DNA from 3 places in the Paenibacillus lacisediminis genome. Region 1 is predicted to be linked to each of the others. Evidence: riboswitches for the same ligand, from Rfam matches in the RefSeq annotation. Region 1 holds a riboswitch; each other region holds the start of a gene.
What was found. A riboswitch is a leader RNA that binds a small molecule or an ion and turns the genes downstream of it on or off. The one in region 1 is predicted to bind cyclic di-GMP.

Region 2: another riboswitch for cyclic di-GMP. It lies ahead of ACLD72_RS11945 (methyl-accepting chemotaxis protein); the one in region 1 lies ahead of ACLD72_RS02850 (transglutaminase-like domain-containing protein).
Region 3: another riboswitch for cyclic di-GMP. It lies ahead of ACLD72_RS11630 (MucBP domain-containing protein); the one in region 1 lies ahead of ACLD72_RS02850 (transglutaminase-like domain-containing protein).

What each region holds. Positions count from the first base shown of each region.
Region 1 is NZ_JBKIAX020000001.1:658,513-662,688, forward strand. It holds gene ACLD72_RS02840 (LysR family transcriptional regulator) at 1-385, opposite strand, end outside; gene ACLD72_RS02845 (MFS transporter) at 512-1,876, shown strand; cyclic di-GMP riboswitch class I at 1,958-2,039, shown strand; gene ACLD72_RS02850 (transglutaminase-like domain-containing protein) at 2,056-2,862, shown strand; gene ACLD72_RS02855 (response regulator) at 2,989-4,128, shown strand.
Region 2 is NZ_JBKIAX020000005.1:168,769-172,944, reverse strand. It holds gene ACLD72_RS11950 (M42 family metallopeptidase) at 141-1,214, shown strand; cyclic di-GMP riboswitch class I at 1,847-1,936, shown strand; gene ACLD72_RS11945 (methyl-accepting chemotaxis protein) at 2,142-3,407, shown strand; gene ACLD72_RS11940 (GAF domain-containing protein) at 3,425-3,856, shown strand; gene ACLD72_RS11935 (thiamine pyrophosphate-binding protein) at 3,877-4,176, shown strand, end outside.
Region 3 is NZ_JBKIAX020000005.1:85,478-89,653, forward strand. It holds gene ACLD72_RS11630 (MucBP domain-containing protein) at 1-2,282, opposite strand, end outside; cyclic di-GMP riboswitch class I at 2,434-2,524, opposite strand; gene ACLD72_RS11635 (amidohydrolase/deacetylase family metallohydrolase) at 2,793-3,995, shown strand; gene ACLD72_RS11640 (DgaE family pyridoxal phosphate-dependent ammonia lyase) at 3,961-4,176, shown strand, end outside.

The DNA of each region.
Region 1 (4,176 bases):
TGGAAGCTGGCGAAGTTTGCAAAATACGAAAATTCACTTCCGGGTGTTCCACGCGATAAGCGCTCAAAGCGGAAGTAATCCGGCCCAGGTTGTTCGTTGCCAGACGAATGCTCCCCCGCTCCGTCCCCGCCAGATCGGCGACTTCCTTGCGTCCTTCCTCAAGTACGTTCAGTGCGATTTCCACTTTCTTCAAAAACGTCCTGCCGAAGTGGTTGAGCCGGATTTGCCGGTTCTGCCGGTCAAACAGCGGCACGCCCAAATCTTGTTCCAGCCGGGCGATCGTTTTGCTCAGCGCGGGCTGGGCGATGTGAAGCTCCTGCGCGGCTTTCGTCATATGCTCCAAGCGGGCGACCGTCTGAAAATATTGCAGCTGCAGCAGTTCCATACTAGTCATTCCTTTTCATTAATATACTGTAGTATATGATTTTATAATTAAATATATATTTTTAATTATCAATATGCAATTATAAAATAACTCATAGCAAAGGTTTTTGAGGAGGCATGATTTGTTATGAGAAAGCAGACAGAGGGAGAATCGGCCGAAAAGCTGATTCGTATTTTGGCATTTACGATGGTGCTTTCGTCGATGAGCGCCACGATGTTTAATATCGTCCTGCCGGAAATTAAAAGCGAGTTCCAATTATCCGTGGCGCAGGTCAGCTGGGTAGCCACTATTTATATGCTGATCTATGCGATCGGATCGGTCATCTACGGGAAATTGGCCGACGTATTCAAGTTCAAAAATTTAATCACATTTGGTTTGGCCGTGTTTTGTCTGGGCTCGCTCGCCGGGCTTGCCGCCCAGGCGTTTTGGATGGTGCTGGCCGGGCGGGTTTTGCAGGCGGCGGGAGCGGCGGTCATTCCGGCGGCGGCGATGATCATTCCTGTCCGCCACTTTCCGCCCGAACGCCGCGGGTACGCGCTCGGAATCACGGCAACCGGACTGGCTGTCGGGGGGGCGATCGGACCGGTCGTTTCGGCGTTGATCGTCAGTCTGGTCGATTGGCGTTGGCTGTTTTGCATTCCGATGCTGATGCTTGTTACCTTGCCGTTTTACCGCCGTTATTTAAGCGAGCAGGCGCCCAAATACGCCAGAGTCGATTGGCTGGGGGCCGGTCTGCTGGGCGGCGCGGTAGCCTTGCTGCTGCTGGGCGTTACTTATGGCCGAATGATGTTTTATCTGGGCAGTTTGCTCTTATTCTTGCTGTTTGCCATCCGCAATCGGACGGCGGCTCATCCGTTCGTCGATCCGCAGCTTTTCCGCAACAGAAGTTATTCCCTGGGGCTGCTCATGTCCATACTGGCGATGGGGATTGGTTATGCACTCCCGTTCCTGTCTCCGCAGCTGTTGGCGGATGTCAACGGGCTGGACTCGGGCTGGATTGGCTTCGCTATGGTTCCGGGGGCGGCGGTGTCGGCTGTTCTGGGCAGAACTGGAGGCAAGCTGGCGGATGCCAAGGGCAACCCGTTTGTGTTTTGCACCGCGTCCATGTTGCTGCTGGTTTGCTTTACTCTGATCTCGATCTTCGCGGGAGCGGCGGTCCCTATGATTGCCGTATTATTAATCTTTGGCAACGTCGGTCAGATGTTTATGCAAATCGCCTTGACAGGCACGATTTCGCGGACGCTGACCAAGGAACAGACCGGGGTCGGCATGGGGCTGCTGTCGATGTCGAACTTTCTTTCCGGCGCGGTGGCGGCCAGCGTCTACAGCAAGGCTGTGGATCAAGGCGGAAGCGTGCGTTGGAACCCGCTAAACCCGTTTGTAAATTCCGGCGCGTACAGTAATATCTATCTCATTCTCGCCGCTTTGGTGGTGATGATGGTACTTTTTTATTATTTTTACTTTTCACAAAATGTCGCACAAAAAATATAAAAATTTTAGATTTTTTTGTCTTATAGGGCTAACAAATGACGCCTGTGCTTCCGATAGAGATAAAGAAAGATATAAAACTTTACACGAAAATGGCAAACCTGTCGAAAGGCAGGGACGCAAAGCTACAGGGCCTGTATTTTTTTGCTGGCAGCCAGTTACCGAAGGGGGTTTTATTTTTTATGCGTAAATTGAAGTTTGTAACGATAGCCCTTGTACTCTTGTTTGCCGGATTTGGCGGAGCGGAGGTGCGGGGAGCCGAACTTGAGGGCTGGCTGGGTAAGGACAACCTGTCCATGGGAGCGATCAGCATCCATTACGACGTGAAGCCGAAAATCAAGACCAAGCTGTTGATCGAGAACGGAAAAAACAAGTATACCTATAATCTGACGTACGGTGCCAAAGAGGAGACGTTTCCGCTGCAAATGGGCAACGGGGATTACACGATAAGCCTGTTGGAACAGATTAAAGGGACCACGTACCGCCTTGTGCACAAGGATACGGTGAAGCTCAGCTTGCAGGATGAGACGCCGGTTTATCTGAATTCGACGCAAAATGTGAATTGGGATATAGACGGCTTGGCGGTGAAGAAGGCGGCGGAGCTGACGAAAGACGCGGCTACCGATGAAGACAAGGTGAAGGCTATTTATAATTACATGATTAGCAATATCAAATATGACGACAGTCTGGCGTTCACCGCTTCTTCGGATTATTTGCCGGATATCGAACGCACTTTGACTGTCAAGAAAGACATCTGCTATGGCTTCTCCTCTCTGTTTGCGGGGATGCTGCGCAGTGTTGGGGTTCCGGCCAAGCTGGCGATGGGATCTTCCGATTATGTGAAGACGTATCACGCCTGGAATGAAGTTTTTGTGAACGGACGCTGGGTGGTCATCGACACGACGGCCGATGCCGGCTGGAAGGGGACAACGACCGCGTTTACTATGATCAAGGACGCCTCTAAATATAAGGCGGACAAGTATTACTAAGCCAAATCATGAACAGCCGAATAGAAAAAAGAGCCTTGAACGTTTGTTCAAGGCTTCTTTGTTTGGGTGGGATATGCTATCTTCTTATTGAAGGGAAGAGTATCCAAGCGGGGGAGTCTGGCTCTAATGAGAGTAATACTTGTGGATGATGAACGGCTGGCCTTGAATTATATGGAGCGGCTGCTGATGAAGCTGGCCGACGTGGAGATTATCGGGAAATTTACCGACCCCGTCAAGGGGATGAGCGAAATTCTCCGGGAGCGTGTGGATGTGCTGTTTTTGGACATCAGCCTGCCGGAAATCAACGGCATTGAATTGGCGGCACGGATTTTGGAATCGAAACCGGAGATACATATCGTTTTTGTCACGGCGTACAATGAATATGCCATCAAAGCTTTTGAGTTAAACGCACTGGATTATCTGCTCAAGCCGATCAGAGCCGAACGCCTGGCCAAAACCGTGGACCGGATTCAGGTGCGGTTGAAAGCGGGACAGGAGGACGTCACCGCTTCCGAACAGGTTGTAAAAATTTGCTTGTTCAAACAGGTTACGGTGGAGGCTCGGCAGGGGCAGCCGGCTCTTCTGCAGTGGCGCACGACAAAGGCACAGGAGTTGTTTCTTTATCTCCTGCAGCACCGGGGAAGGCTAGTCCGGAAGTCGACTTTGATCGATGTGTTGTGGCCGGAATACGAAACGGAAAAGGTTAACTCGCAATTATATACGGCCGTGTATCATATTCGGAAAACACTCAAGCCCTACGGAGATCATTTTCAAATTGTGAACGCGATGGAGGGTTACATCCTAAATACCCATCAAGTCCGCTTGGACATCGACGAATGGGAAGCCAAACTGGCTGCGCTGCCGCCCGTATCCGGCGCTTCGCTGGACGCTTACCTGGAGGCGATGAAAATCTACACCGGAGATTATCTGCAAGAATACGATTATTGGTGGACGGAGAGCGAGCGCCAGCGGCTCAAAGCCATCTGGCTTCACACTGCGCTGGCGATCGCCGATTGGTATCTCGGGCAAGAGCTTTGGGAGAAGGCGGGGGCCTTCTATCAAAACATCTGCACTCTTCATCCCCAGGAGGAGGCGCCTTATTTTGCCCTGATGAAAATATTCGCACTTCAGCAGAACTTTGCCATGGTGCACCGTCAGTACCGCGAGCTGGCAACCGTGCTGAAAGAGGAGCTGAATGTGGAGCCCAGCCATTACATAACGGAATGGTACAGACAGTTTGCAGAGGAAGCGGGACAGGTACGCTGATGCCGCCTGCTTGAATAGACAATATTGCCCGGCCGCTGGCCGGGTTCT
Region 2 (4,176 bases), on a different contig from region 1:
GCATCGCTAAGGGTTTGGTGCTTGGCCCGGCGGCAAAAGAACAGGCCTTTTCAGGCGCGTGGACAATCGGAACAAGGTAGTTCATACTAAGTAAAGAGCGTTCGATCTTGCCATTTACAGGAAAAAAGGAGAGGAACAAGATGAATGAAAAAACGCAGCAGCTGTTTAAACAGCTGACCGAATTTCCGGCAGCTCCCGGGTTTGAGCGGGAGCTGCGCGCTTTCGTTAAGGATAAAATATCCCTTTATACAGAGGAGTTCGTTCAGGACCGGCTTGGCAGTTTGTTTGGGGTTCTGCGCGGCGATGAGCAGGGTCCGCGGGTTATGGTCGCCGGGCATTTTGACGAGGTAGGTTTCATCACTACCGGCATCAGCGATAACGGGATGGTGTATTTTCAACCGCTCGGGGGTTGGTGGAGCCAGGCGGTATTGGCGCAGCGCCTGCAGATCATTACGCCGAAAGGGAAAATCGTCGGCGTGGTCGGATCGACGCCTCCCCACCTGCTGGATGAAGCCCAGCGCAGCAAGCCGGTCGACTTAAAATCGATGTACCTGGATATCGGTGCCGACAGCCGCGAGGAAGCGGAAGCAGCCGGCGTGCAAATCGGGCAGCAAATTTTGCCGATTTGCGAATTTATGCCGCTCGTCAACCCGAAAAAAATCATGGCCAAGGCCTGGGATAACCGGTACGGCGTCGGTCTGGCGATCGAGCTGTTGGAAGCTTTGCATGGGGAAAAACTGCCCAACGTGTTGTACTGCGGAGCCAATGTACAGGAGGAGCTGGGCACGCGGGGAGCCCGCACGGCGGCCAATCTGATCCAGCCGGACATCTTTTTTGCGCTGGACGCCAGCGCGGCAGGCGATATGACCGGCGACAAACGCGCCTTCGGCAAGCTGGGCGAAGGCGCGCTGCTGCGGGTATTCGACCCGACGATGCTGACGCACCGGGGGCTGGTGGAATACATCCGGGACACGGCGGACACGCACCGCATCAAATACCAATATTTTGTGTCTACGGGCGGAACCGACGCCGGCCCGGTACATTTGAGCGGCATCGGCGTGCCTTCGGGCGTGATCGGCATCTGCTCGCGGTACATCCACACCTCGTCGTCCATCATCCATACCGACGACTACGCGGCCGCCAAGGAGCTGCTGATCCGGCTGGTCAAAGGGCTTGACCGCACTACGCTGGCCACCATCCTGGAACAGAGCTAGTAGAACGGTCGAAGCGCTGCTTTACCTAACGCTTGGCTGGCAGGCGAACTTCTTGTTTGACTTGACCATCCGTCCGGCGAGCTTTATTTTCGCTTAATCAAGCCGATGAGCTCCCCGCCGCATCCTAACGGACCGGAGTGCCGCTATTTCGGCAAAATCGCGGGCTTTTTGAACTTAACGGACACCAGAGACCTTATTGGGCATATAAAGGCGCTTTTTTAGTCATTTTCGCGCAAATAAGAGCTCTCTGGTCCGTTAGAAATTGAAACTCCGCTTTTCAGGGCAAATAAGGTCGCTCAGGTCCGTTAGCCGCTACGGGGTTGCGGTGGGTTCACGGTTGCGGTGGTTCTACGTCAGAGGACAACCAGCCGTATATGGCAGGTCAGCTATCAATGCTTCGAATCTAAAAATGGGATATATAGTTCTTTTATCCCATCAATCCCATATTTTCCCTCCACATCTAGAACCATGGACACCCACCTCTAGTCCCCTATTTTTGAAAATTTTTTGAATTTACCGAAAAATTTTATGAAAAATCAAGACCTGCCCTCCGATATAAGTATTATATTCCTAAATTTGTGGGAGCGCCGCGACCTCAATCTCCCATCATTCACAAACAAATACAAGGAATAAGATGTAAATCGCAAACCTGTCCGAAAGGCAGGGACGCAAAGCCACGGGTCTAAAATTCTTAACGGAATCATGACCGCCGGGATGCCAACCTTATGCTGAACCTTGGGCTTGTTGGCCGCCGGACTTTCTTCGCGAAAGTTCTTTTTTTTGGCTTCATTTGGGCTTTGGGGCTGGTTACATCGTCGCGGCAAGTTACGGGCAAGGAGGGGACCTGCTTCCAAAAAGTAAAAACGGCGAAACACGGAAAACGGCAGCTGCTAAGGGAAATAGAGTGACGGCAAAGGAGTAAGTAACTTGAAATTATCACATTTCGGTAAAGGCTTAGCCCGCAAATTGTTGTTGCTGGTTGCCGGACCGCTTGCGGTGCTGGCGATCGTGCTCGTTCTGGTCTTCTATCTGCTTGGGCTGATGAACGGCTGGAGCGCCGTGCTGATGATGGTTCTGTTTGCCTTGATAAGCGCGGGGGAAGCCGTGCTGATTGCCCGCCTGCTCGACAAATCGGTCCAAAAAATGGCCGAGCGGACCAAAGCTATGGCAGAAGGCAATTTAGCTTTTGACGGCGACGTGCAGATGACGGACGAGTTCGGCGAGCTGGCCGGCCACCTGAAGCTTATCGGCGTCCAATTAAGGGAAGCGGCCGGGCATATGCAGGATATGTCGGCCAAGGTAGCCGATACGTCGCGGAATTTAACGGGCAATATGGAGTTTTGCAACGACCTTGTTGTAGGGGTGACGGAATCAATCAAAATGATTTCCGAAGGAAGCGAGCAGCTTGTCGAAAGCGCGCGGAACAACCACCTGATGCTGGAAGAAGTCGGAAAAGGCATGGAGCACATCGCCCTGTCATCGCAAGGGGTCGCGGAGGAAGCGACTGAGGCCGCGGCTCAGGCGAATGCGGGCAATGAAGGCATCGACCGCCTGGTTGACCAAATGAGCAAAATTTACGAAACCACGGTCGCTTCGTCGGAAACCGTAAACCAACTCGGCGAGCGAACGGAGGAAATCGACAAAGTCACTCTGCTGATCTCGGAAATCTCCAGCCAAATCAATCTGCTGGCGCTCAACGCGGCTATCGAGGCCGCAAGAGCGGGCGAATACGGCAGAGGATTCGCGGTGGTTGCAGGCGAAATCCGCAAGCTTGCCGAGCAGTCAGCGGCATCGGCCAAGGATATCGCCGAGATGGCCGGACATATCCGAACAGGCTCCGATCAATCGATCGAAGCGATGAAACGGGTCATGACCGAGGTCGAGACCGGAAGCATCCTCGTTACCTCTGCCGGCGACTCCTTCCAGCAAATCGTGCATTTGGCCGAGCAAGTGTCCACCCGAGTTCAGGAGGTTTCCGCGGTTACGCAGCAGATCAGCGCAAGCACGGAACAAATCATGGACTCCGTAAAACAAACGCTCGAGATTACCGAGGTCAATCTGGCCGGGACCAAAGAGATCATGGCTTGCTCGGAAGAACAGTTGACCGCCATGGAAGAAACGCTCGAATCTTCCAAGCAGCTTGAGACGGAAGCGGATAAACTGAAGTCCCTATTAAACAGATATTCAATCTAGCGGCGAGGAGGATGGGCATGGAGCGATTAGCTTTGCTGTTTGATGCGCTGGAGCGCCTGACCGGCGTGGCCGATATCGCCTATCACGAAATCAGGGAAGGCCGCTTGAATCCGGTGTTGAAAACGAAAACGGATCACCTTGGCGTAGAGCGCTGGAAAAGCGTACATGCGCAAAATCCGGTCTATATCGAACATGACCGTCTGCTTCGCGAACTGCTGGCCCATCCTGAAACGGCGGTGGTCCAGGACGTCAAAAATGATCCTCGATCGGCGGATGAGTTTTTCCTGTTCGGGATCGACAGCATCATGGTTATTCCCGTCATGCAGGATGGAGCGGTACAAGGCATTGTCGTCGTCGCCTCGATAGGCAAGCTGCACTTTTTCTCCGCGGAGGAGATCGAACGTGCGGAAGCACTGGTGAACGAATACAGAGATGCGTTTCAACTCTAGGACAAGGAGACATCCGGAATATGAACATAGCCGAAGCCATACTCAAGTATTTGAAGGAAACCGGAGTGGATTATATTTTTGGGATTCCGGCAGGAATCATCGGTCCGATTTATGATGCGTTGATCGATGTCGATATGAAGCCGATCATTACGAAAAACGAAGCCGGTGCGGCTTATATGGCGGCGAGGTATGCCAGCTCCTCCGGGAAGCTGGCCGTTTGCGCCGGCGCCGGGGCGGTAGGCGTAGCGAATATGATGAACGGGATCGCCGACGCCATGCGGGCCAAGGCTCCCCTGCTCGTAATTACCGGCTACGTGAAC
Region 3 (4,176 bases), on a different contig from region 1:
TTTTCCACGCCAAGCTCATAGTTGAAAGTTGGCTCAACCGGGGTGTAGCCGGGGATGCCAATCGCTTTGAGCTCGAGCGTTTGCCCAGTCACGCCTTCAACCGTAGTTGGGTCAGCGAGTTTCTTGTTCGTGCCTTGCTCGAGATACTGTACTTCTACGCTTTGCTTATTAGCCGTGTAGTAGAAGATGTACTCGTTGTTGCCCTCGGCTTTAATCGTGTACTCGGCAGTTTTGTTTTCCGGAGTGTAGCCCGGAATTTCAGCTGCTTTGAGAGTTACGGTTTCGCCGGTCACACCCGGAACATTTTGAGACGGAAGCAGTTCTTTCCCCGTGTTCTTATCCACAAACTTCACCGAAACGGTTTGTTCGCTTGGTGTGTAATAGAAGATATGCGGAGCATTTTCCACGCCAAGCTCATAGTTGAAAGTTGGCTCAACCGGGGTGTAGCCGGGGATGCCAATCGCTTTGAGCTCGAGCGTTTGCCCAGTCACGCCTTCAACCGTAGTTGGGTCAGCGAGTTTCTTGTTCGTGCCTTGCTCGAGGTACTGCACTTCTACGCTTTGCTTATCAGCGATGTAGTAGAAGGTGTACTCGTTGCCTTCAGGCTGAATCGTGTACTCGTAAGACTCGTTTACCGGGGTGTAGCCCGGAACATCGGCAGCCGTCAGAGTCACTTTTTGTCCAGCAGCACCTTTTACCGTGGTCGATTGAGCGAGTTCTTTTTCAGTTCCCTGCTCCAAATAATGAACGGTGACTGTTCGTTCAACCGCTTCCTCATATCCAAACCAAACCGTTGGTGTTGGATTGGCGGCGGTGAGCCGGATGCTTGCAGGATTTTCCCCTACTTTCCATTGATACCCGGCAATGTTTTTGGCTGTTACGGAATATTCCGCAGCCCCGATCGGCAAAGCCTCATTCCCGTTTTGATCCTTGTAATACTCGCTATAAAGCAATTCCGCGAATTCCGGCCCTTCCACTTCAACGCCTTCGGCATTGACGGGCTTGCCGTTCGCATTGACTTTATAGCCCTTCATGAGGATGGAACCGTTGCCGATACTTACTTTCGGCACCTCAAAATCCTTCGAAACTTTCTCGTTGTTAACATTCGTATAATCGATTGTCGTTTTGCCGTTCGTAGGATAGAGGATGTCAGAAACGGGGTTTTTGGATTGGTCCAAGACCACTTTGTAAGTCAGTGTAGCAGGTTCACCTTCGGCGATGTTGCCGATGTCCCAAGTAAATGTCTCGGTTGCGGCGTTCCAAGTTACCGTACCTTGCGATGCGGAATAATCCTGAGGACCAACTTGTGCGCCTTGCTTCTTGAGATTGAACATGTCTCCCATGGGATCAACGACTTTGGCCTCTTGAGCCGCATAGGCGATTTTTCCGGCCATTTCGCGGAAAATCGTGTTCAAATCATCGCTGTTGGCAGGGAAGTAACCTTCGCTTTGAATATCTTTCAAGACGTTCATCGCGTTGCTGTTGTTTGAGACTTCCAAGCCTACCGAAAAAATCTTGAGTCCTGCATCTTTGGCGATTTTTGCTTCGGAAATGGTACCGATGCCGTTATCTTTCACAGAATAGTTGTCAATTTTGTAATTCGACAGAGTGTAATTACTACCATTTCCAAGCCTATTCCCATAATTAAATTTTGTGATCGCAAATTTATAATTGCTGTTAGTCCAATCGAAACTCGTAGCCTCTGTTCCTTTGAAGCTGTAGGTCGGCTCGCCGTCGCTCAAAACAACGATGAATTTATTTTGCGCCGAACTGCTGCTCAAAAGATCGCGGGCATTTTTCACCCCTGCCTGAATATTGGTGCCGCCGTTGGCATTAATGCCGTCAATGGCATTCTTCAACGCTTCCTTTTGCGCCGGTCCTTTAAAATCAGAAACCAGCGTGGCGGATTCGTTAAAGGATACTACCGCAATCCGGGTGGACGATTCGGTTAACAGCAAATTATCCACGAATTTTTTCGCGGCCGTTTTTGCGTTGGCCATTTTTTTATTGGTTTCCCAAGGCCAAGTTGTATTCACCATACTCCCTGACTTATCGATGACCAGCACCACGTCCGAGCTAGTCTGGACGTTTTTTCCCTCAGCCTTGAGCGTGATTTCCCATTCGCCCGGGTTCCCCGTAGGTTGGGCGGTTTTGCTCAATTGAATGGCTCCGGGATTCGGCCAGACGGGATCCCCCGAACTTGCGCCGAAGACAGAGATGGGACTCGCAAAAAGCGAAAACATGCAAATCCAAGATAATATAATTTTTAACCCGCGTTTCATAGGTTCCTCCTCATTTTTTCATAGAATTCCTCCCTTTCAGGCACTAATGATCTACCCTCCCTTGCTGCTTGGGTATTTTATATATCTCACGGAAAAATCCGTTGAGAACGAGGGGAAAATAAAAAGGCTGCATAAACAATTACATTCATTGTTATGCAGCCGGACGGTCATTAATTCTTCACAAATTGTTAGACTCCAAGGCTTTGCGACCTAATCTTTCGATTAGTGTGCCAGATATTCGCTTGTGGTTAAAAAGGCCTAGCGATTAGTTAGATATTACCAAACAGATATTAAACAATTTCAATATATTTCAAAAAAAAGCACTTGTCAACAATGAAATTGATAAAAAAATCACAGCAAAGATGATCCAAGCTTCCTCAAAATCGGAAATACTCACAAGCAAGGCATCTTATATTAAACATTATAACGTTATATTTACTATACGATACTTCCGTGTTATGCTAAACGCAGCTTAAACATTATAACGTTTATCCAAAAGAGGCGATCAAAGTGAAAGAAAAATTCGTTCTCCGCCATCTTAAACGGGTGACCGGAGAAGAGATCGACATCGTGATCGAGGCTGGGAAAATCGCCGCGATTACCCCAGCCGGCCAGGCTCATGGAGACAAAGGATGGAGCGGACAGGAGCTTGCGGGCGCCCCGGCAACATCGGAGGCGTCCAGTCTACCCGGACGTGTGGACATCACCGACGGAACAAGAACACGCAGCGCTTCCCCCGTCTACGTATCTAGCGGTTGGATTGATATGCATGTCCACGCTTTTCCGGAATTCGATCCGTACGGTGACGAAATCGACGAGATTGGCGTCAAGCGGGGCGTCACGACGATCGTGGACGCCGGCAGCTGCGGCGCAGACCGGATCGGCGATCTCGTGGCCAGCGGGAAGCAGGCCGACACCAACCTGCTGGCGTTTTTGAACATTTCGCGGATCGGGCTGAAACGCATCGACGAATTGGCGGAATTGGCTTGGATCGACCAGGACCGTGTGAAACAGGCGCTTGCGGATTACGGTGCTTCCATCGTCGGCCTCAAGGCGCGGATCAGCCATAGCGTGGTCCGTGAGAACGGCGTGGAGCCGCTGCGCATCGCGCGGGAGCTTTCGCAGAAGACGGGGCTGCCGCTGATGGTGCACATCGGTTCCGCGCCGCCCGATATCCGGGAGGTAATCCCGCTGCTGCAGCGAAAAGATATCATTACTCATTACCTCAACGGCAAAGCCAACAACCTGTTTGATGCCGAGGGCGAACCGCTTCAGGTGCTCCGTGACGCCATCAGCCGGGGCGTTCATCTCGATGTCGGCCACGGCACGGCCAGCTTCTCCTTCCGGGTGGCCGAGGCGGCCAAACGGCACTGCATCGGCCCGGATACGATCAGCACGGACATTTACCGGGGCAACCGGCTGAACGGCCCGGTGTACAGCATGGCGAATGTGCTGAGCAAGTTCCTATACCTCGGCTACTCGCTTGAAGAGGTCATCGCCGCGGTTACCACGCGCGCGGCGCAGTGGCTAGGCAGGGAGGAGCTTGGCCGCATCAAGGTCGGCGATCCCGCTAATTTAACGTTGTTTACCGTAGAGGAAGCAGCGGCTACGCTTGTCGATTCAGAAGGAGAGCAGCGCGTCTCGGACCGCCGCATCGAAGCCAAAGGAGTGATTGTTGATGGAAAATTCATTAAATGCCAAGTACGGGCTTAAACGCGTCATTAACGCCAGCGGGCGGATGAGCATTCTGGGTGTGTCCGCGCCAAGCGACACCGTGATGGAGGCGATGAAGCAGGGCGGCCAAAGCTATGTGGAAATCGCCGACCTGGTCGACAAGGCTGGAGATCATATCGCAAACCTGATCGGTTCCGAGGCGGCGGTGGTCGTAAATTCG